Regions from separate parts of the Glutamicibacter sp. AOP38-B1-38 genome, predicted to be linked through region 1. Evidence: riboswitches for the same ligand, from Rfam matches in the RefSeq annotation. Region 1 holds a riboswitch; each other region holds the start of a gene.
What was found. A riboswitch is a leader RNA that binds a small molecule or an ion and turns the genes downstream of it on or off. The one in region 1 is predicted to bind S-adenosylmethionine.

Region 1 (5,454 bases):
ATACCGGAAAGCCATGGACCATCCGGCAGCTGGCCGAATGGATCGGCGTGGGCGGATTCGGTCCGGTCTCCGTCGGTTCGGGTGCCGAGGTCGCCGAGAAGCTCATCGACTGGGTGGACTACACCGACGTGGATGGCTTCAACCTCGCCTATGCTGTCACTCCAGGTACCTTCGAGGACGTCGTCGAGTACGTGGTTCCCGAGCTTCAGGCACGCGGGGTCTACAAGACCGAATACACCGAGGGCTCGCTGCGCCACAAGTTGTTCGGCGCCGGCGACCGCGTGAAGGACACCCACCGCGCGGCCCAGTACAAGATCTCCAACCGATTGGCCACCAAGGCCTAAATCCTTGAAGATCAAGCGCTAGCAAAGCCAGCGAGTCCCCGCGAAATGTTGAATTCCGCGGGGACTCGCTGGCTTTAACGGCTATTTGGCCGGGTTCACCACCATGGCCGAACCGCCTCCGCGGCGGTTTGGTTCAGCCGCCGCGATCAAGGTCCCGTCTGCGGCGATTTCCACCGCCTCAACCGCACCGATCTCAGCCTGCGGGGTGAAGGAATCACCGGCGGCGGTGAGCTTGTGCCCGAAAGCCTCAAGCGCCGGCCCATAGGCCTCGATGAATTCGGGCTCCGCCGTCACCGCCGCGGTATTGCGCTGCGAGGCGCGCGGGGCCGCGATGGCTTCGCTCAGATCCATGCCCAGGTCAATGCGGTTCACCAGGGTCTGCAGCACCGTGGTGATGATGGTGGAGCCGCCGGGGGAGCCGATGGCGAGCATCGGTTCGCCATCGCGCAGCACGATCGTGGGCGCCATCGAGGAGCGCGGACGCTTGCCCGGCTCGATCCGGTTCGGGTCGGCGGGATCGTACACCGTGGAGAAATCGGTCAGCTCGTTGTTCAGCAGGAAGCCGCGCTCGGGCACCACGATGCCCGAGCCGCCGGTCTGCTCGATGGTCAGGGTGTAGGAGACGACGTTGCCCCAGCGGTCCACCACCGACAGGTGGGTGGTGGAGATGTTCTCGGTATCCTGCTCAACCACCGGCTCGCTGGTTGCCGCCGGGCACACTGCGTCATAGTCCTCGATGTCGCCCGGCGCCACCGGCTTCTCCGCGGCCTGTTCGGGGTTTACCGCGCACGCCCGGTCGACGCCGAAGAGCTTGTCGGTCAGCGTATCGGTGGGAACATCCACAAAGGCCGGGTCGCCGACAAATTTGCCACGGTCGGCGTAGGCCAGGGCCGTCGCCTCGAAGTAGTGGTGAAGCGCGGTGGGCCGCTCCATGCCGGCGAGGTCGAACTCGCCGAGAATATTCAGCGATTCACCGATGGTGGTTCCTCCGCTGGAGGATGGAGCCATGCCGTAAACATCGAGGCCGCGGTAGCTGACCTGGGTTGGCTGCTGCTCCACGACCTCGTAGTCCGCGAGATCGGCGGTGCTCACATAGCCAGCCGGAACCGGGAGTTCGGTGTCCGCGGACGTGGGCGGAGCCTGCACCGTCTGGGATATTTCTTCGGCCATTTCGCCCTGGTAGAACGCCGAGGGGCCCTGCTTCGCCAGCAACCGGTAGGTCTGGGCAAGATCCGGGTTCTTGAAGATGCTGCCAACGTGCGGCGCATCGCCATCAGGCAGGAATAGCTCGCTGGTGGAGCCGAAGGCTGCGAAGCGCTCCTTGTTATCCAGGGTCTGTTCGCGGAATGTTTCATCGACAACGAAGCCGCGTGAAGCTACCTGGGTCGCTGGGTGCAGAACTTTCTTCAGGCTTTGGGAACCCCAATTGTCCAGCGCGCGCTGCCAGGTGGCCAGGGTTCCGGGTACGCCGACCGCCACGCCGCTGGTCACCAGTTCGGGAGTGAAATTGTAGGGCTCGCCGGTTTCCGGATCGATGAAGGCATCTTGGGGCATTGCTGCCGGTGCGGTTTCCCGGCCGTCGATGGTGCTGATTTTTCCGGTTTTCGCGTCGTAGTACATGAAGTAGCCGCCGCCGCCGATGCCCGCACTATAAGGTTCGGTCACGCCTAGCGCGGCCGCCGTTGCGACCGCCGCATCAACCGCGTTGCCGCCTTTGCGCAGGATCTCGATTCCGGCGGCGGTCGCTTCCGGGTCTACGGAGGAGACTGCGCCGCCGCTGCCTTTGGCCGTAGGCGTTTTGTCGGTCGCCCTGGGATCGGCGCTGGCCGGAAGGGCGGTGAAAGTTCCCAGTCCCAGCGCCAGTGCCGCGGCGCTGGCGATAGCTCTCGTACTTGCTCGTGACATACTTTGATCTCCTGAAAAGGTGGGGATGAAGCAAGCGCCAATTTACGGGAGAAGCACCTGAGACTTAGGCTGTGACACGCGTCACCGCGCATGCTTGTCGCTCATTACGCTCAGGTGAAGACTTCACTAGCGTCGGATTCACCGCCGTCGCCTCAAGGGCTTCGGAGGGCATGCCGCCACCGCGGCAGCCAGCGATCCGGCCACCGAATACAGCAGCTTCGGTGGCCGGACTGCGTTTAGGCTAGGAGAATGAGCAATGAACCTACCTCCGAGCTGCCCCCGGTAGATCTCGCCGCCGCCGCGCAAATGTGGGCTGACTACCGAAACAGCTGTGCCACCGATCCGGGCGACTACGTGGTGGAATACTTCGGAGACAGCGCTGAGCTCGCCGAGGCACTGCTGCATCAGGTAACCCACGGGCAGAAACGTGCCACCTCAAGCCTTGAAAACGATTACCTTGCCGAGAACGAACCGCTTCCGCGGGTCGGTTCGCACTGGATCGCCTGCGACGGCTCCGGGACACCGAAAATTATCCTGCGTACCAGCGAGGTGACGCTGAAATCATTCGACCAGGTGGATGCAGATTTTGCCTTTGCCGAGGGCGAGGATGACCGTAGTCTGGCCAGCTGGCGCCGGGAACACGAAAAGTTCTGGAAACGGACGCAGCAGGCAGATTTCGCCAAGCAGTGGGAACCGGCAATGACCGGCGTGCCCGGTGAGCGGATCGTGTGCGAACGCTTCGAAGTGGTCTGGCCGCGCAGCTAGCTTCCAGGCACCTAATTCATCTCCACCTTTCGGTTCTGGAAGCTTGCTTTGCGTTCAGGCCCAGGGGCGTCCTCGCACCCGCCGAGTTCTCCTGAGTCAAGATGCGAATTCAGCGTCGTCACGTGGCGACATATGACGGGTGAGTCGCGCATTTATGGCCGGTTTTCCGCCGATCTGCGCACCGAGGTCGACTTCATGACGCGTATATAACGTCATGGTTGTTCACGAAGCGGGCACGGGCACAGACTGAAACTGTTCGATTCACCTATCGAATGGTAACCATCCAGAGCGACCGAGAGACCTGGCTCAACGACGTCGCAGCAACCACCCTCACGGGGCCGGTGCTACAGCCAGGACCGATGGAGCAGTCTGAAACACCGGCTTTGTTCCCGAGATTCAGAGCCTGGCGAAAGCCAGCGGCATCCTGAATCCGTGGATCGTCGCTGTTTGAGACTCTGCGCGGTGCCAGCACCAAGGAGAACAAATGCAAACGACGTTATCTGGACGATCACATGATTGAGATTCGCCAGCTGCATAAGCACTACGAAACGGCCCAGGGCCGTGTGGAGGTCCTCAAGGGGATCGACCTGGACGTTCAATCGGGGACAATCACCGCGGTGGTTGGGCCCTCAGGCGCCGGGAAGTCCACCTTGTCCCATTGCATCTCGCTGTTGGAAAAGCCCAGCAGCGGTCAGATCCTGGTAGAAGGCAAGGACTTGTCGGTGCTCTCTGGCAAAGAACTATGCGCCGAACGTCGTGCCATCGGCACGATCTTCCAGAACTCGGCCCTTTTGCGCCGCATGACGGTAGCCGAAAACGTTGCGTTGCCGCTGCGAAACCTGGGAGTAGTCCACCACGAGATGGAAAACCGGGTCGCTGAACTCCTGAATCGCGTAGGTCTGGCGGATTGGGCAAATTCGTACCCCGGAGAACTTTCCGGTGGCCAACGCCAACGCGTGGGCATTGCCCGAGCGCTGGCGCTGCGTCCGCGTCTGCTGCTCTCCGATGAAGCAACCTCGGGGCTCGACCCGGAATCCACCACGCAGGTGCTGGAACTGCTTGATTCCCTGCGCACCGACTTGGGCTTGGCGATTATCTTGATCACCCACGAGATGGATGTGGTGCGCCATATCGCCGACCGCGTCGCGCAACTCGATGGCGGTCGAATCGCCGAGTACGGCGAACTTCGAGGCCTGGTAGCGGATCCGGGATCGGTGACCGGTTCAAAGCTTCTGCCATTGCGCCCCGATCTGGTGCCCGCCGGCTACGACTTCACGCTGACCGTGGCCTACCAGGCGGCAAATGTGGACCCAGCCTGGATATCCCGGCTGGGAACCGAACATGGCGCGCGGGTCGCGCTGCTCGGTGGCTCCGTGGAAGCACACCACGAGGGAACGCTGGGCCGCGTTGAAATCGGTCTCGCGGGCATTGCCGCAGAACGAGCTATTGCCGTCTTGGCTGGATGGGGATTGCGCGCCACGCCACGATCCCAGCAGCTCCTCGCGAGTGTGGCCGACCGCGCGGAACGCATCGAGGTGGCGGTATGAGAATCCCAACCGAAAGCGCAGCGGTCGGTACCGACACCCCATGGAACGAACTGCCCGCCCTGATGCTTCCTGCCTATGGACAGACCTGGGCAATGGTCGGCATCGTGATGGTCTTGGTGATCATTTTTGGCGGCATCATGGGTTTGGCGCTGTTCAACACCGACCGGCAGGGTCTCTTTCCGCACGACAAGAGCCATGCGGCACTGAGCTGGTTCGTCAACATGGGACGCTCATTGCCGTTCCTGGTCTTGATGGCGGCGATTATTCCATTCACCAAATGGGTGACCGGAACCACCATCGGCATTTGGGCAGCAGTGGTGCCGATGACCATTGCGGGCATTCCCTTCTTCGCGCGGCTCGTGCAGAACGCGCTCAATGATCTGCCTAAGGAGAACCTGGCCGTCGGGCTGGTGACCGGTGGATCGCCGCTGCAAATCATCGGGGCAACCCAGATCCGTGAGGCGCTGCCCGCCCTGGCCTCCGCCGTCACGCTGAACACCATCTCGATGGTCGAGTATTCGGCCATCGCGGGAACCATCGGGGCCGGCGGCATCGGCTATCTGGCGGTCACCTACGGCTATCAGCGGTTCGACATGAATGTCATGCTTGCCACGATCCTTGCGCTCATTCTGACCGTGCAAGCAGTCCAATTCCTCGGCGATCGCATCGCCCGCGCGCTGGCCCGCCCCTAAGCGCCCTAGAACAAACGAGAAGAACATGACGACTTCACCCAAAGGCCATGACCATGGCTTCACTCTGCGTAAAAACACCGCGAAACTGCCTTGGACCATCGCGGCATGCGCGACCATTGTGGCGCTCGTCCTTGGCGCGTTGCTGGTTCAGCAAAAGTCCGCTCCAGCGCTCGCGTCCACCGAGCCCGGCAAAACGAATTT
Region 2 (5,454 bases), on a different contig from region 1:
GACCGCTCCCGAAGGCATCCACTGCTGTTGCTGGGAGGTATTTTTCGAATCAAAGACCATGAATTGCAAGGCCATGGCCACGACCGGGTCATTTGGTGACCCTAATAGTCCGTCTGCGGGCCCCGGCTCGGGTTCTTCAAACCAGGTGTTCACTTGCTGGGACCAAGCAGTAACGGTCTTTTGCTCTTGAACGACCGCCGGGCGGGGCAGCTTGGCGATCTTATTGGCGGTGAGCGACAGCGCCGCGATATGCGGGCAGATCGAGCCTTTGTCGCAGCTGCAGTCCGAAACGTCGATGGACCAGCCCGAAGCGCTGCGAATCACCGTGAGAGTGGGGGAGAACTTCTGACCATCTTCGAGGACGGTACCCGAGATGACACTCGCAGTTTCATCAAAGGCGACGTCAGTCACTGATTCGTCGTTCTTGGCAAGTTGTTGCCCGAAGAAGAATGGAACGTCACCCAAGTACGCCAGTAGGTGCCTTGCGTCAATGAGTGGTGGCACAGAATCAGTCATCCTCTCATCGTTTCACGTTCGGGGCGTAGGTGAAAGTTGAGGACGCTAACTGTGAATAATCACTTGTGTTCAAGGTAGCGTAGATGCATGTCTCATGTGTGGCCTTATCTCCCCGCCAGAGCGGTCAATATCACCACAATGGTTGAGTTCGACAGGCTCGCAGCCGAAGCCATCGAAACTCAAGCATCGCTTGCCCGAAACTGGCGCGTTCACCGGGTTGATCTTCGAACCAGGGACTCGGTTTTAAGCGCTCTGGACCTTGCCAACTGTCTTTTTATTGATTGCGTCTATTCCGATGCCGGACGTTCGCTCGTAGAAGCAACCGGCGGGCTATGCATGAGTACCGGAACGCAACTCCCGTTCAATATTTATGAACGTGGGCTCTACTCCCCGCTAGAGCTCTATGCGGGGATCAAAGAAGCCCCCTACTCGCAGGTGCCCGACGCGCAGATCTATACCTATTCGCAAGCGAATTCTCCGGCTGAGTTTTCGCCCGATGACAGCACAATGGCAACGACTTTGCATGATCACCATATTGGTCAGGCGATGTTGAGCGCTGTTTACGATGGGGTATTTGCCAAGACGCCCATGATCGGGATCATGGGCGGGCACGCGGTAGCACGTGGCACGCAAGAATTCGCCGATGCAGTGCGGCTCGGTGCGATGCTAACCGGCCAAGGCTATTCGATTGTTACCGGTGGGGGACCAGGGGCCATGGAAGCGGCAAATGCCGGCGCGTGGCTTGCAGACTATGACAAAACGGCTACCGGCAGAGCCGTGGATATCCTCGCACAAGCTCCAGACGCGATCCGTCATCGGACTGCCTGGGCGCGTGCAGCATTGCGAGTGCGTGAAGAATACCCCAGCACGAGAAATTCAATGGGCGTGCCCACCTGGTTTTACGGCCATGAGCCACCAAACCTGTTCGCCACGCATATAGCAAAGTTTTTCACGAACTCGATTCGCGAAGCCATCCTGCTCGAACAGGCAAACGGCGGAATCATTGTGCTTCCCGGTGCTGCCGGGACAGTCCAGGAAATATTCCAAGACGCCTGCGAAAACTACTACGCGACCGGCGCTCGCGTCGCTCCCATTGTGTTGGTGGGCCGCGAGCATTGGACACGGAAGCTACCGGTCTGGCCATTGCTGCAGGCGCTTGCCGCCGGGAGGGCCATGGAAAGCAGAATAGCTTTGGTGGACACCGTGCAAGAAGCCGTCGAATTCATTAAAACAATGACTCCATTGCGGCGCCGCACGCGGTTCTAACAACGATAGTGGCCGTTGCCTCAAGCTGTGTCATGTTGGGGCAACGGCCAGCAGTCTGCTTTTGGAGCTAAGCCACGGTGGTGCCGAAAAGCAAGCCCAAGCAGTAGGTTACAGCGGCCGCACCCAAGCCAATGGCCAGCTGACGCACGCCACGTTTGAGCGGGGACGCACCGGATAGCAGGCCAACGACGCCGCCGGTGAGCAGCAACGCGATGCTGACCAAAGCGACCGCCACGCTCACCGCAGCTAGCCCGGTGAGCCCAAAGATGTAGGGCAGGATCGGAATGACTGCGCCCGAAGCAAAGAACATGAACGAAGAAATGGCGGCTCCCGGTGCCGAACCAAGCTCCTCATGTTCGCGTTCCAGTTCCGCGCTGCGAACTTCTGGATGGAGTGAGAAGGAGGGGTTGCAATCGCAGGTAAACAGCCCCATGCGTTCTGCCGCGCGGTGTTCGGCGTCCTCATTGTTCATGCCACGTGCTTTGTAGATCAACACCAATTCATTGGCGTCAAGATCGAGGTCACGGGCGGCAGAAAGCGTGACTTGGGTGGGGCGCGACGCGGTGAGAAGCTCACGTTGGGAACGGACTGACACGAATTCCCCGGCAGCCATGGACAGCGCGCCGGCCAGCAGGCCGGCAATTCCGGAGAAGAGCACGAGGGACGAGGCCACACCGGTGGCGCCGATGCCCATGACCAAGGCCAGATTCGAAACGAGCCCGTCATTTGCGCCGAACACCGCGGCTCGGAAGTTGCCGGACAGCCGGGATCTGCCGGCCGTAGCCAAAGCACGGATGACTTCCTCATGCACTTGCTCATCCGCGGCCATTTGCGGCGCGGCATCCTGATCGGTGGCGTAAGGAGAGTTGCCTTCGGCACGCTGGGCCAGCGCCAAGACAAACACCGAACCGAAATGCCGGGCCATGAAACGCAACATGGTGCGCCGCATCGACGGACGGACCGGGCGCACGTGTTCACCGAGCTTAGCGCGCCAGTAATTTTCGTGGCGTTCTTCCGCTTCGGCTAGCCCACGGAGAATCTGGCGTTCTTGTCCGGTGCGCTTTTCGGCCAGTTCACGGTAGATCGCACCTTCGGCGACCTCATCGGCCATGTACTGGCGCCAGCGGCGGATCTGCGCCTTGGATGGTTCGGGAATTGAGGTTGGGGCCATCACGGGGATGAGTCTCCTGCGGCAGAATTGGATCATTCACGGGCAGATGATCCGGGTTAGGTTCAACCCCCTAGTTTAGTGAGTGAGTCGAGCACTGGGAATTTGGCAAGACTAAATACCTTAGCGGCGCCAGGGTTTTGCCCTCGGGCTGCCACGAATACCGAAAGTTCCTCGCGCTGCCTGTCGAAGCTCGGCGGACCCACGGTTCTGGCTAGCAATCGGGTGAGCAGGTGCGGGTCGGTGACGTAGTAGCTGACCCAGACTCCGCGAAGCGGAAACTGCACCTGGCCGGTTTGCAGGTCAATAATGGGAAGGACGTTTGAAGCCATAACTATCGTGGACCCTTAAAAGAGCTCTTGCCCGTAGCCGGTTGGAGTACGGACCGCTTCTTCATCCGAACCACCCATGAACCTGGGGTTGGTGTGCGGCCAGTCGGAGCTTGGCGCCGCATCTCGTGAAGCAACACCACGATGCTACACCCGTGGGCTGTCCGGATGCGTAGTGAGACGTCATACTCGGCTCTCGCGGGCCTCATGGGAAGCAGAGCCGAGCACCGGGAGGTGCACGGACCGCGCCCACAAGAACCCTGCGCTTGGCGCAGGCGAAGGTCGCCGGGCGGGGATCTGGACATCGGGCACTACCGGTGGCTGGCCCGGTGACCGATCTCCGGCAAGTGGCTCCCCTCCCGACCCGCCGTCGATGCCGCCAGGCCTGCCCGAGCCGCGCGGGAGTATCGCTGCGCAATATGCCGCTCAGGTCCAACGCCTCTGGTCCGTTGGGACCAACGCCAGGCTACGGACCGGCAGTTTCACCAGGTGGTGCTCCTAGTCGCTGGGCTCGGTCAGGGCCATCCGAGCTAGCGCGAGCCTATGCGGCCTGTTAGAGGCGGTGCCCTGCCAGAGCTATGAGCAAGATTTGGCGAAGAATCGTTGTTAGGACTGCTCGGCGATTCGCTGCAGCGAGGAGCGTTGTTCCTTCCATTGCTCAGCGCTGAATCCAGGGATATTTCTCGCCTGTTCGCGCAGTCCTACCTGTCCGTCGAGAAGCTCTCGAACGATATCGAGATGCCCGGCATGCCGGGAGGTCTCCGCGATCATATGAACAATAAGATGCTCCACGGTGGTATGCCGATGCACGGACCACCAGGGGACCTCTGCCGGGGATTCTAAGTTCAATTCGTCAAGCGCGTGTTCGGCAAATGCGATGGATTTTCGGTACAACGCGAGAACATCTTCTACCGAGAAGCTGGCCGGAGGCAGGAAGTCGATCTGCGGTTCATCGCTTTGCAGTAGTTGAAGCACATGCCGATCGTTGGGCACACGACCTAGGCACTCGCCGAAATAACCGTATTCGGTGATTGCTAGGTGGTAGATGACACCAAGCATGTGGGTTCCGGTATCCGTCATGGGGCGGCGGGCCAACTCCTCGGAGAGTCCCTGGCACTTCCAGAGCACGGTGTTGCGGGCCTCGTTCAAGTAGGTCCGAAGCCTCTTGGAGGACGGATTGCCAGCGGTATCCATGTGCCGAGTCTAGTTTCTTGGCGATTGAATAAACAGCGCCGGCGCATTGAGGGCTTGGTTGCTGACTTCAGGACTGAAGCGTGAGTTCGGCGAAGTTCTCGTTGCCTATTGGTAAACTGACGCAGTGTAGGAACCTGAACCGGATTGGTTTAGCGGAATTGTAGGCCGGGTGCTGCCAAGCTAGGGCTGCGCCGGTGTCAAAATGGTGGGAGAGCATGAAAACACTGCCCGTAGAGCCCACCGGCTCGTCGATTAATATCGGCGCCCGTTTGCGTGGGGTACGCCAAACCCGACGAATGACCATCGACCAGGTGGCCGAAATGTCCGGACTGACCAAGGGGTTCTTGTCTCGCGTGGAGCGAGACTTGACTAGCCCTTCGGTGTCGACGTTGCTCAGGCTCTGCGAAGTGTTGGGCTTAGAGGTTGGACAGCTCTTCTCAGTACCTGAAACCAAATTGGTCAGGCTGGAGCACGCGCCGCGAATCGCTTTGGGTGGTCAAGGGATCACCGAACAACTGGTCACTCCCCGCGCCGAGACCAGGGTGCAGATGATTAGGGCAGAGGTCGCGCCTCAGGGCTCGGGGGAAGCCGAGCTGTATTCAGTGGATTGCAAGGTGGAAGTTCTGCACGTGATTTCCGGAGAATTTACCTTGGTTCTGCCCGAGGACCGCATTGAACTGCAAGCGGGCGATACGGTAACCTTCCCGGGCCGTGAGCCGCACAGTTGGGAAAATACTTCGGACCGGACCGCCGTAGTGACCTGGACGCTGTTGCTCTGACCAAAACCGCAATGCGCTTTTGAAGGGCTTGCGCGTTTTCCGTCCGTGCCGGGTTTCGGCCGGGCAAAGCCCAAAGCGTATCCTTGACATAGCGTCAACAACTTTTCTCGACGCCGATAAATAACCGAAGGGAGCTCCGTGACGGAAAGCGAGCCACGGGCTGAACTGGTCGAACTGCGCTCCGCGAGCTGGTGGATGTCTG
Region 3 (5,454 bases), on a different contig from region 1:
TCAATTTCCAGGATTGCCAGCGGCAGTCCGTCATAGCTGAGATTGACCGGAGGCCGCTGCACCAGCACCGTGTAGCCCAACCCCCGGGCCACCAAACCGCGCACGGCCTCGAAGCTCTGCGAACTCCAACGCACCTTGGGATCCAGCCCGGACATCCGCAGATTCACCAGCTGGTTGTCGCGTACCGTCGGAATGTCCAGGGACACAAAATCGTCTCCCGCCAATTCCGACAGGGCCACACTGCCTCGCTTGGCCAGGCGGTGATTGCCTCCGACCAGGACATATGGCCGCCCCGACATGACGCGGCGCCACCCCACATGGGGCAGGAGATGCCGAGTGTGCGTGAGCACCGCATCCAGATGCCCTTGCAGCATCCGTTCCTGCAGCTCGGCGCCGTCTCCCTCGATGAGGGTCACCTGCAGGTCCGGGTGCACGTTGGTGAAGCGTTCGCAGATCACCGGAATCCAGAAGGCTGCCAGCGAGGAGTAGCAGCCGATGACCAGCGGCCCGGAAAGCTTGGTCTGGCGCTCCACGATCTGGTCCTGCACCTCTTCGGCATGGCGCACCAGCTGCTTGGCATCATGGAGGAAGTCCGTACCCACCGCGGTGAGGACCACGCCGCGCGCCCGGCGCCGCACCAGCAGCTGCGATCCAACCACCCGTTCAAGTTCATCCATCGCCTGCGACATGGCGGCCTGCGAAATGTGGCAGGCGCCAGCAGCCGCGGAGATGGACCCGGTTTCGGCGACGGCGACAAAATACTGTATTTGACGCAGGGTGTAGTTGATCACCCACACAGTCTAGCCAGCGGCATAAGACCCGCCGAAGCAGATTCCATAAAGCACGCTGCGCGCAGCCGTTCGAAACAACCTGCTCGGAGCCCCCTTGGAACGGACGCCTACGATGGAAATGCCCGTGATCTTCAGGCATGCCGGCCTATTGACGAGGGCATGGGTTGCCGCAACGCAGTACCTTCAGAAATACGCTGAGAGCCCTCTTCCGGAAGGGATCAGCACCGCGCCTCGAGATCCATCTGGTCTTCGGCAAGCATCGAGTTGTAGACGGTGACGTCCGCTACGGAATCAGGCAATCGCCGAGTCCGGGCGCTGCCTGTTATCGGAAGGCCGCCGCGGACCGCGAATCCCCAGAGCTTTATCTGCTGAGAGTTGTTGCCGGCGAGGTGAACCCAGGGGGTGCCGGAGAGCTGCTCGGTCATTGATGCGCTGCACGCTGCAGTCCCAGCACTCAAGATGAATGCTGGGCCTGCCTGGTCTTTGGATGCTACTTCGAGGCGCCGATGGCCCAAACACGCGGCAGTTCGGTGCCGTTGACCGCCAGATCGCCGATCAGCCGGGCCTTGAACACCCACGGATTGTGGTTTCCGGCGGTGCGGGCATTGCGCCAATGCCGGTCCAGGTTCTTCGAAACGCTGGTAGCCGAAGCGGCCAACGCGTCGAAGGCGTGGGTGATCGCGTTGAGCACCAGCGGGGTCAGCACCACCTGGGCCTGCGCGCTGGCCAGCTCGGCCGCGTCATTGGCCGCCTCGTCTTCCTCCAACGTCACTTCGCCCTCGTGCCGCGCCAACGCGGTTTCATAGGCTCCCTGCAGGGACTGCGACACGCGTTCCACGGTTCCGGCCGCCGCGAACGCAGTGGCGGATACCTCGCCGATGACCTGAAGCAGCTGCGGATCCTCGGCGGCCACGTTGGCGGCGCCATGGCTGAAGGTGCGCTTGCGGGCCTTCAGCTCGGCGGCGAAGTCACGTTCGGCGGCCTTGGCGGACCCGGCCAGCACAACCAGCAGCACCTGCTGGTAGAACGCGGTCTGGTATTTGAAGCGGGTGTCGAAGTCGATCAGGTCCTCTTCGGCGACGACCGCGTCGGTGAAGGTGGAGGTTCCGGTGCCGGTGGTGCGCTGTCCGAAGCCGTCCCAGTCATCGGCCAGCACCACGCCGGGCTGGTGCCGGTTGACCGCGGCGATCACGCGCTTGCCGGTATCGGTGCGCTCGGCGTAGGTATCCAGCCAGTCGGCGAAGATCGAGCCGGTGGAATAGTACTTGGTGCCGTTGACCAGGAACCCTCCCTCGCCATCCGGGGTGACCTTGGTGATCACCTCGCCCACCTTCACGGTGCCGATCTCGGTCCAGGAATTCCCCACCAACTCCCCGGCGGCAAAGCGGGCCAGCCACTTGTCGCGCCCCGGCCCCGGGGCGGCTACCAGGCGGTCTTCGACGAAAGCGAAGTGGGCGCGCAAGGCCTGGGCGATGCTGGAGTCCGCGGCGGCCAAGTCCACGAGCAATTCGAAGAGCTCGGCCAAGGTGGCCCCTGCCCCGCCGTGGGAGACCGGGACGCGCAATGCGCCGAAGCCGGCGGCGGCCAGCTCGGCCACCTGCTGGTGCGGCAGTTCTCCGCTGCGGTCGCGTTCGGCGGCGCCGGCGGCGATCTTTTCAAAGTGCGGGGCGAAGCGGGTTTTCAATTCAGCCAGGCGGTTGGCGGTGGCAAGTACGGTCATCAGTTCGGTCCAATCCGTGGGTGCGGTTGAGGTTTAGGTGTAGAGCGAGAGCGGCTGGGTTTCCCCGCGCAGGAAGTACGCGCCGACCTCGATTTTCTTGTAGTCCACCGGGTCGTGCAGCGAGTGGGTGCGCACATTGCGCCAGAACAGATCCAGGCCCACATCATTCTGCGTAGAGGAGGAACCGGTGACCTCGAAGATGCGGTTGGCGACCTCCACGCCGATCTCGGTGGAGACCACCTTGGCCTCGGCGATTTCCACCGCCAGCGCCGCGCGTTCAGGCTGGGTGACATTCCCCGCCTTGGCCAGCAGCGCATCGAATTTGCGGCCGAGCTTCTCGGCCAGGGCGGCCACCGCGGCGGTGCGCGCCTTCAGCTCGCCCACGGTGCGCTGGAAGACGACGTCCTGGGAGTAGGTCTCCGCCGCCGAGAGGAACCAGGCGTTCTTGCGGCCCAGCAGGATTTGCTTGCCGCGGGCCAACGCGCCCTCGGCGATGCCCAGGTAGAAGTTCGCGAAGGCCAGCTGGATCCCGGGGGTGAGCAGGGTGGAGACCGGCTCGTCGGTCACCGCCCCGAGCAGATCGGCGGCCTCGATGCGCACGTTGTGGTACTTCAGCGAGTTCGAGGCGCTCAAGCGCTGGCCCAGGTAGTCCCAGTCATCGACGATTTCCAGCCCTTCCCGGTTGCGCGGGAGGACGAAGGCCAACACTTCGCCGTGTCGCGGGCCTCCGGAGACCTCGGCGTTGACGACGATCACCTCGCCGACTCCGGAGCCGGTGGAGAAACGCTTGAAACCGTTCAGCCGGAAGCCATCGTCCTCCGCGGTGAGCGTCAGCTGCGGGTCCACCGGATTCACCGAATCGCCCCAGAGCCAGCCTCCGGCCACGGTCCGCTGCCACCACTCGGCCTGGGCTTCGGCCGGAGCGTAGAAGGCGATGCCGGACTGGTTGATGTAGTGGTAGGCCAGCAGCTGGGAGATGGACCCGTCGGCCGCGGCCAGGATGCGGATGGTTTCAAAAGCGGTGGCCCAGTGCGCTCCGGCTCCCCCGAATTCGGCCGGAACCAGCAGGTTCAGCAGCCCGGCCTCGCGCAGCAGCTGCACCTCGGCGAAGGGCTGCTCGTTTTTGCGGTCGCGCTCCAGCGCGTCCGCGGCCAGGGTGGCCGCGACCTGCTCGGCGATCTCGCGCCAGTGGGCGAGCTCGGCCTCGTCTGCGCTCCCGGTGTAGGGAACGCGGGGCAGTTGCGTGCTCAGTACGGTCATTTTCGTTCTCCCTTAGAGTCTTGCTCCGAAGGAAGCAGAAAGTTGCTTTCTGCTGATCCATCGAACCTGGCGTTAGCACTAGCTGCCGAATGCAGGCTTGCTGCGGCGTCGTCGAGCCAGGTCTCTCAGCCGCTCTGGATGGTTGGTACTTCGAGTGAAACACCGCGGCATGAGCGGATGGAAGGAGCACGTCATCCGACGGAATAGTCGGTCAGAAGTCGTCACAAAGCGAGATTTCCGGCGGACTTGGACCGCCCCGAAGGCGCTGGGACGCCGTCATACTTCTGGAGGTTACGTCATCGGCGATCGGAGAGCTTGATATCCGGATCCAGCATCAATCGACCGGGCACCTGTCAGGGGGATCTCGGTTTCTCAATTAGCCGACAGCGATAAGCGTCAGCGAATGCGGGGGTGGATCATGGATCCAGCGATCAGGCATCCCAGATGGCCGGATTGCCGGTCATTGTTCCCATGCCCGTAATCCTTGCCAGCAAGTCAATGGGGAAAGCTGGGCTGTGCTCGAAGTTGCAGCCTTGCCTATTGCGGCCATCCCGCCAGTTAAACCAATAACCGCGCCATCCACTGATGGCGCGGTTATTGGTTTATGCAGGCTTCTTGGATTTACTAGAGCAGGAATGCCCCGAGGATCCAGACGGTAGCAAATGCGGCGGTGCCCTGGATGGCGGTGGCCACGCTCAAGGTCTTGTAGGCCGTGATCACCGGGATGCGGCTGAGCTGGGAGACCACCCAGAAGTAGGAATCGTTGGCATGCGAGACGACCATCGCGCCGGCGCCAACTGCCAGGACACTGAGCACCATGCCCAGTTCGGAGTCCAGACCGAGGGATCCGAGCATCGGGGCGACCAGCGCCGAGGTGGTCACCATCGACACGGTGGATGAGCCCTGCGCCGACTTCAATGCCGCGGCGATCAGGAATGGCACAGCCAGTCCGAGACCCAAGCCGCTGAGCGAATCGGAGAGGATCGTGGTCAGCTCCGAGGCTGCCAGCACAGCACCAAAGGCTGCGCCGGCACCGGTAATCAGCAGGATGGGCGCCGCGGTGCGCACGGCTTCGTGCATCTGCTCGTTGAAGTCGGCAAGCTTCTTATTGCCGTTCAGCAGCAAGGTCGCGGCGAGCAAACCGAAGATCAGCGCGATCACCGGGGTGCCGATGAAGGACAGTGCTTCCAGTGCGGCGCCTTCGCCGAAGGGATGCGATGGAAGCTTGGCAATCGATGCCGCGCAGATCAAGACCAGCGGAACGAGGATCGGCAGGAAGGCCAAGCCAGGGCTTGGCAGCTTGCCGAAGCTTGCACGCAGCTGCTCGTAATCGAGCTCGGAGATGTCGTTCTCATCCTCGGATGGCAGCGGAGTCCACGTGGACTTGTTGAAGCGGCTGGCATAGAACAGCCCGGCCATGGCCGAGACCACTGCCACCGGCAGGCCGATGGCGATGATCAATCCGAGGTTGTCGGCGATGCCGATGGACTCGGCGGCTGCCAGCGGTCCTGGGGTCGGCGGGACCATGGTGTGGGTGGCATACAGGCCGGTCATCAAGGCAATGGAGGTGGCCAGCGTGGAAACACCGGTGCGCAGGGTGATGGCCTTGCGCAGGGAGTTGAGCACCACGTAGCCCGAGTCGCAGAAGACCGGTATGGAAACGATGTAGCCGATGAGCGACAG
Region 4 (5,454 bases), on a different contig from region 1:
ACAGCTCATGGTGCGTACCGAGAACACTGATGTGATCGGATTTTACGAGCGGCTAGGCTACGAAGCTCAAGAAGTGGTGGTCCTAGGCAAAAGGCTTGGATAGTTGGAACGACAAAGGGTAGGCGAGGACGTTGCCGTCCGCACCTACCCTTTATTTCGACGTTCTTTGTTATAGCGTGACCAAACCATTGTCGGTTTCAAAGGTGACCGACAAGATGCCCGGAGTGCCGTTGGGTGCTTCGTATTCCATGCTCACCGCGCCAAGATTGACGTTCTCTGGCTGGCCTAGCCAGTCTAGGACGCGGTCGCGGGAACCAGCGATAGTGATGCTTTGAATCGCACCTACAGGCTCTAGAGCCTTCGAAGGGTGCAGATCCTCCGTTCCTGCGTCCCAGCGAAGCAAATACGGAACCTGCGGATCAGCGATGAGCCCCTTGATTCCAACTTGCTGCCAGGTGAGTTCGCGGCCGTCTGGGAACTTGCGGTTTCCCGGAACAGATTTACGTCCCAGCCGCTCTTCGGCGCTGGAGAGGTCTTCAACGGAAACGCACCATCCCATCCAGCCGCCGCCAAGCTCGGAGCGGGCTCGTACTGCCTGCCCAAACGGTGCTTTGTCGCTGGAAGGGTGGTTTAGAACTTCAACAACTTCTAGGTACTGGTTGTGCTTGAGCGGGAAAATTACATTCCGCGTTCCAAAACGCGGATGTACGCCCCCCTTGACGAATTCCAGGCCCAAAGCCTTGGAGATTCTTTCGGCGGTTGGCATGAGCCCATCGGGGCCACATGCGTAACTAACGTGATCTAGCCTCATCATGTGCCCCATCATGTCACTATGTGATCTCAGTCTCGACTTAGGCGACCCTAAGTGGTAATGGTGGGATCGAACAGTCTGCATAAATTTCTTCATTAAAGATCTATATGACCGATTGAGTCACGTTAAGCTATCTCATATTGCCAAATTCTTCGGCTATCGGGCAGACTTGAGTCAGGTCATGAGTCCCAGTAACAAGCCCCGGCTTACTGGGCGGCAACCCTCCGCCGCGGTGGGGTGCCCCGGGTGAAGACCTGGCCCTCGACGCACCAAGCGTTGAGGACAAGCGCGGGTTACCCCCTTCGAAAGCTCCTCGACGAGGAATTTGCCGTCGGTGTGTTTTTGAGTGGTGTACCCCCATAGTCGACAAACAATATGGAGGAAACCATGAGTAACAACTGGTCTTTTGAAACACGTCAGATCCATTCCGGGCAGCAACCAGATCCGGTCACCGGTGCGCGTGCCCTGCCGATTTTCCAAACCACGTCTTTTGTTTTCCCGAACGCCGAGAGCGCCGCGGCTCGCTTCGCACTGCAGGAGCTGGAGCCGATTTACACCCGTATCGGTAATCCAACGCAGGAAGCGGTAGAAAACCGTATCGCGGATCTTGAAGGCGGCGTCGGCGCACTGCTGGTCGCCTCGGGGCAGGCAGCAACCACCCTCGCAATTCTCAACTTGGCTCAGTCTGGAGACCACTTGGTGGCCAGCCCGAGCCTCTACGGTGGAACGCAGAACCTGCTCAAGCACACGCTGCGCAAGCTCGGTATCGAGGTCACCTTCGTGGCGGATCCAGACAACTTGGATCAGTGGCGTGCAGCGGTGAAGCCAAATACCAAGGCCTTCTTCGGTGAAGTCGTCTCCAACCCGCGCCAAGACATTTTGGACATCGAGGGAGTCTCACAGATTGCCCATGAGGTCGGGGTTCCACTGCTGGTTGATAACACCTTGGCAACCCCATATCTGATCCGCCCCATCGAGTGGGGCGCGGATATCGTCATCCACTCGGCCACCAAGTACCTCGGTGGTCACGGCACCGCCATTGCCGGCGTAATCGTGGACTCGGGCAAATTTGATTTTGCGAAGGATCCGGAACGTTTCCCGGACTTCAACACCCCCGATGAGTCCTACAACGGTTTGGTGTTCGCCCGCGATCTGGGCGTTGATGGCATCCTTGGTGCCAATCTTGCCTACATTCTGAAGGCTCGCGTGCAGTTGCTCCGCGATCTGGGCGCGGCTGTCGCACCGTTTAATGCTTTCCTTATTGCTCAAGGTCTGGAGACTTTGTCTCTGCGTATCGAGCGTCACGTGCAAAACGCGAAGGAAGTAGCCGTCTGGCTTGAAAGCCAGGAGCAGGTTGAAAAGGTCGCTTACGCTGGCCTGCCTTCCTCGCCGTGGTTTGAACGCGGACAGAAGTACTCGGCAAACGGTGTCGGCGCGATTATTGCCTTCGATATTGCTGGTGGACTCGAAGCTGGCAAGGCTTTTGTGGATGCGCTGGAGCTGCATTCACATGTGGCCAACCTCGGTGACGTTCGTTCGCTCGTCATCCACCCGGCGTCGACCACCCACGCGCAATTGACCGAAGACGAACGTCTGGCCGCCGGTGTGCGTCCGGGCCTCGTTCGGTTGAGTGTGGGACTTGAAAACATCAAGGATATTCTCGCTGATCTGCAACTTGGTTTTGCTGCCACTAAGCAGCTCTCTCACCAGGAATTGCAGGAAACCCTTTAGGCATGGCATCCATAGTGACTACCGAAGAAACTCTGCCATCGCAGGAACTTACCGACGGGCAAGACGGCATTTTGCGTCGTGCGTTCGTGGGGGAGTACACCTTCGAAACCGGTGGCTACCTACCGCAGATCGAGTTGGCCTACGAAACATGGGGCCAGCTTAACGCGGAGGGGACCAACGCGGTGCTGGTGAAGCACGCGTTGACCGGTGATGCGCACGTATCGCGCGGAGATTCGCAGACCCCGGGCTGGTGGGAAGATTTTGTCGGCCCCGGGCTAACTGTTGATACCGACAAGTATTTTGTCGTGGCCATCAACATCATCGGTGGTTGCAATGGGTCCACCGGACCTAGTTCGCCAGATGAGCACGGCAACGCCTGGGGTTCACGCTTCCCCTTTATTACCATCAAGGATTCCGTGCGCCTCGAAGCGCGGTTGGCCGACCTGCTCGGGGTGCACTCCTGGCATACGGTCATCGGCGGTTCCATGGGTGGGGCACGAGCCCTTGAATGGGCGGTTGAATTCCCGCAACGCGTAAAGAACGTGGTGGTGATGGCCTCCACGGCGCAAGCCACGGCAGAACAGATCGCTTTTGCGCAGGTGCAGACCGAGGCCATTCGCCTCGATCCCAACTTTGCGCAGGGCGACTACTATGCCAACGGAGTGCGCCCGGATGCCGGATTGGGCCTGGCTCGACGCCTGGCGCATATTACCTATCGTTCGGAGGCTGAGCTTGAAGCGCGGTTTGCGCGTAATGCGCAGACCGGCGAACAGCCGTTTGTTACAACACGCGGCCCACGCGGCCGATACCAGGTGGAAAGCTATCTTGATCACCAGGCGACCAAGCTGGTTCATCGTTTTGACGCGAATAGCTACCTGGTGCTCACCGAGGCTTTGATGAGCCATGACGTGGCGCGCGGTTACGAATCGCTCACGGTTGCGCTGGCTCGACTGGAGAAGGTGAATGTGGTGGTCGCCGCGGTCAACAGCGACCGGTTGTACTTCCCGGCGCAGTCTGAACTGCTCGCCGCCTCGTTGCCGAAGCCTAAGCCGGTGCATTACATCGATTCACCGATTGGACATGACGGTTTCCTGACGGACGCCAAGCAACTTGGACCGGTACTGACCGCCCTAGTCTTTGATGACTAAGGGCTAAAAACTAAGCAGTCATATACATTTGGGACGTGGATTTTCGCACCAGTAATCGGTGCAACAAACCACGTCCCATTTGTTTTGTGTCTTTATTTTTGTCCGGGAGCGCTATCTCCAGCACCCAGCGAGGCATTCGGCGGCTGCACGGCGAAGGGCGTGGGAAGCGGTCTTTTTGCGCTAACTCCATCACCGGAAGACTGGTGGCGAATCCTGCGCAGGATCCACGGACCAAAGTACTCGCGAGCCCATTGCAGGTCTTCAATTCGTGCTTCGCGCCAGCTTCGGGTTGCGTGTTCTAATTGCGCGTCCATGACGCGTTCGTGGGGAACGTTCAGTGCATCGAGCACCATTGCGGAGATCACTTGGTGGCCCGCGGGGGAAAAGTGCAAGCGATCCGGATCCCACATTTGTGTTTGGCGCAGCTCGCTCAATGCCCAGAGATCTCCCACGACTGCGTCATGACGTTGGGCGATGGCACGGACGTTTTCGTTGTAAATTGCGACCTTGCCACGAATCCCACCAAGTACCGGGGTGTCGCGAATGTCCGGGCCGGTCAGTAAAACAATGGTGGCCCCAGTGCCACTTAACTCATTGATGGCGCCATCTAGCTTTTCGGCGATTTTATCCGGGTCGCCGCCGGGCCGGATGACATCATTTCCGCCCGCGCAAATGCTGATCAAATCCGGTTTAAGCGCGATTGCTGGTTCAAGCTGTTCTGCAACTATTTGATTGATTAGCCGTCCGCGGATGGCTAAGTTTGCATAGGCGAAATCCGGAACGGTGGTACTTAATTGCTGGGCGACGCGGTCAGCCCACCCACGATGTCTTCCCGGATTGTGCGGATCGGGGTCACCTATTCCCTCTGTAAAAGAATCTCCGAGCGCAACGTAACGCCGCCATGGATGATGTACTTCTTGGGGTGGGGCTGCCGGGCCGGAGATTGGGTTTTCAGACACTCCTACATTGTTACTCTTGGGTAACTTTATGTCAACGGATGAGAACAATTAATCGCGCAGCGCTTGGCTTCGCGCTTGCGTATATTCTTCGCGAGAAATGATTCCGCGTGTAAGCAGATCGTCTAGCTCGGATAGTTTCTGTTCCGTAGTTTTCTTCGGAGCTAGCATCTGCGAGCGAGCCAACCGGGTGGCGACGTCTGTCTGTAGGGTGAATGGATCAAATCCCGCTTTTCTGGTTGCCTTGTAATTTCGAACTGCGATGTAAATGATGAAGCCCACGAAAAGGATAAAGAGCACGGCAAATATTCCCGTTAGTAACGGAATAGCGCTAAAGGTCGTTTCCACGAAAGTTGAACCACCCAGTGGGTCTTCGTCGATGAAACCGAAATCCTGCAATTCATTAGAATCGATCAGCTGTGTTATATCCATCTCGTCCATGAGTCCCGTAATTCTGCGAGTTGGCCCCTGTCGACCACAAAGATCTATGACCGCTGGTGCTGCGTATTTGAATAATTATCACTAGTCAAACATGTTTATGAACAGAATGTAAGATGATTTTTGAAGTTTACGCTATTGCAACAAAAGACTTGTGACCACTATTGCGGATCAAAGTGCGCAAGATTCTGGTTGACTTGTTGGGTGAACGAAAAAACTTGGAATCCTACAGTTATCTGGTCTCGTCCCGAGGAAGAACGGGCGGGTACACCGTTGCTCGTGCTCTTGCACGGCTACCTATCCAATGAAGAAGACCTCATGGGGTTGGCTCCTATGCTGCCTAAGGAATTCACGATTGTCTCCGTGCGTG

Region 2: it holds a riboswitch for S-adenosylmethionine, as region 1 does, so the genes downstream of both, ACT3TP_RS04285 (hypothetical protein) here and ACT3TP_RS08780 (methionine ABC transporter ATP-binding protein) in region 1, are expected to answer to the same signal.
Region 3: it holds a riboswitch for S-adenosylmethionine, as region 1 does, so the genes downstream of both, ACT3TP_RS14420 (acyl-CoA dehydrogenase family protein) here and ACT3TP_RS08780 (methionine ABC transporter ATP-binding protein) in region 1, are expected to answer to the same signal.
Region 4: it holds a riboswitch for S-adenosylmethionine, as region 1 does, so the genes downstream of both, ACT3TP_RS06820 (bifunctional o-acetylhomoserine/o-acetylserine sulfhydrylase) here and ACT3TP_RS08780 (methionine ABC transporter ATP-binding protein) in region 1, are expected to answer to the same signal.

Annotation. Positions count from the first base shown of each region.
Region 1 is NZ_JBQSWU010000012.1:52,579-58,032, reverse strand. It holds gene ACT3TP_RS08795 (LLM class flavin-dependent oxidoreductase) at 1-344, shown strand, start outside; gene ggt (gamma-glutamyltransferase) at 426-2,249, opposite strand; gene ACT3TP_RS08785 (ASCH domain-containing protein) at 2,499-3,014, shown strand; SAM riboswitch class I at 3,291-3,380, shown strand; gene ACT3TP_RS08780 (methionine ABC transporter ATP-binding protein) at 3,527-4,561, shown strand; gene ACT3TP_RS08775 (methionine ABC transporter permease) at 4,558-5,253, shown strand; gene ACT3TP_RS08770 (MetQ/NlpA family ABC transporter substrate-binding protein) at 5,279-5,454, shown strand, end outside.
Region 2 is NZ_JBQSWU010000005.1:46,698-52,151, forward strand. It holds gene ACT3TP_RS04270 (DEAD/DEAH box helicase) at 1-504, opposite strand, end outside; gene ACT3TP_RS04275 (LOG family protein) at 655-1,782, shown strand; gene ACT3TP_RS04280 (VIT1/CCC1 transporter family protein) at 1,850-2,953, opposite strand; gene ACT3TP_RS04285 (hypothetical protein) at 3,016-3,282, opposite strand; SAM riboswitch class IV at 3,301-3,413, opposite strand; gene ACT3TP_RS04290 (DinB family protein) at 3,886-4,473, opposite strand; gene ACT3TP_RS04295 (helix-turn-helix domain-containing protein) at 4,689-5,252, shown strand; gene ACT3TP_RS04300 (hypothetical protein) at 5,391-5,454, shown strand, end outside.
Region 3 is NZ_JBQSWU010000025.1:50,095-55,548, reverse strand. It holds gene ACT3TP_RS14435 (LysR substrate-binding domain-containing protein) at 1-791, opposite strand, end outside; gene ACT3TP_RS14430 (hypothetical protein) at 1,010-1,216, opposite strand; gene ACT3TP_RS14425 (acyl-CoA dehydrogenase family protein) at 1,282-2,511, opposite strand; gene ACT3TP_RS14420 (acyl-CoA dehydrogenase family protein) at 2,545-3,771, opposite strand; SAM riboswitch class I at 3,826-3,916, opposite strand; gene ACT3TP_RS14415 (GntP family permease) at 4,396-5,454, opposite strand, start outside.
Region 4 is NZ_JBQSWU010000008.1:134,112-139,565, reverse strand. It holds partial or broken gene ACT3TP_RS06830 (GNAT family acetyltransferase) at 1-103, shown strand, start outside; gene ACT3TP_RS06825 (VOC family protein) at 170-814, opposite strand; SAM riboswitch class IV at 989-1,106, shown strand; gene ACT3TP_RS06820 (bifunctional o-acetylhomoserine/o-acetylserine sulfhydrylase) at 1,187-2,542, shown strand; gene metX (homoserine O-acetyltransferase MetX) at 2,545-3,690, shown strand; gene ACT3TP_RS06810 (SGNH/GDSL hydrolase family protein) at 3,783-4,649, opposite strand; gene ACT3TP_RS06805 (SHOCT domain-containing protein) at 4,698-5,087, opposite strand; gene ACT3TP_RS06800 (alpha/beta hydrolase) at 5,289-5,454, shown strand, end outside.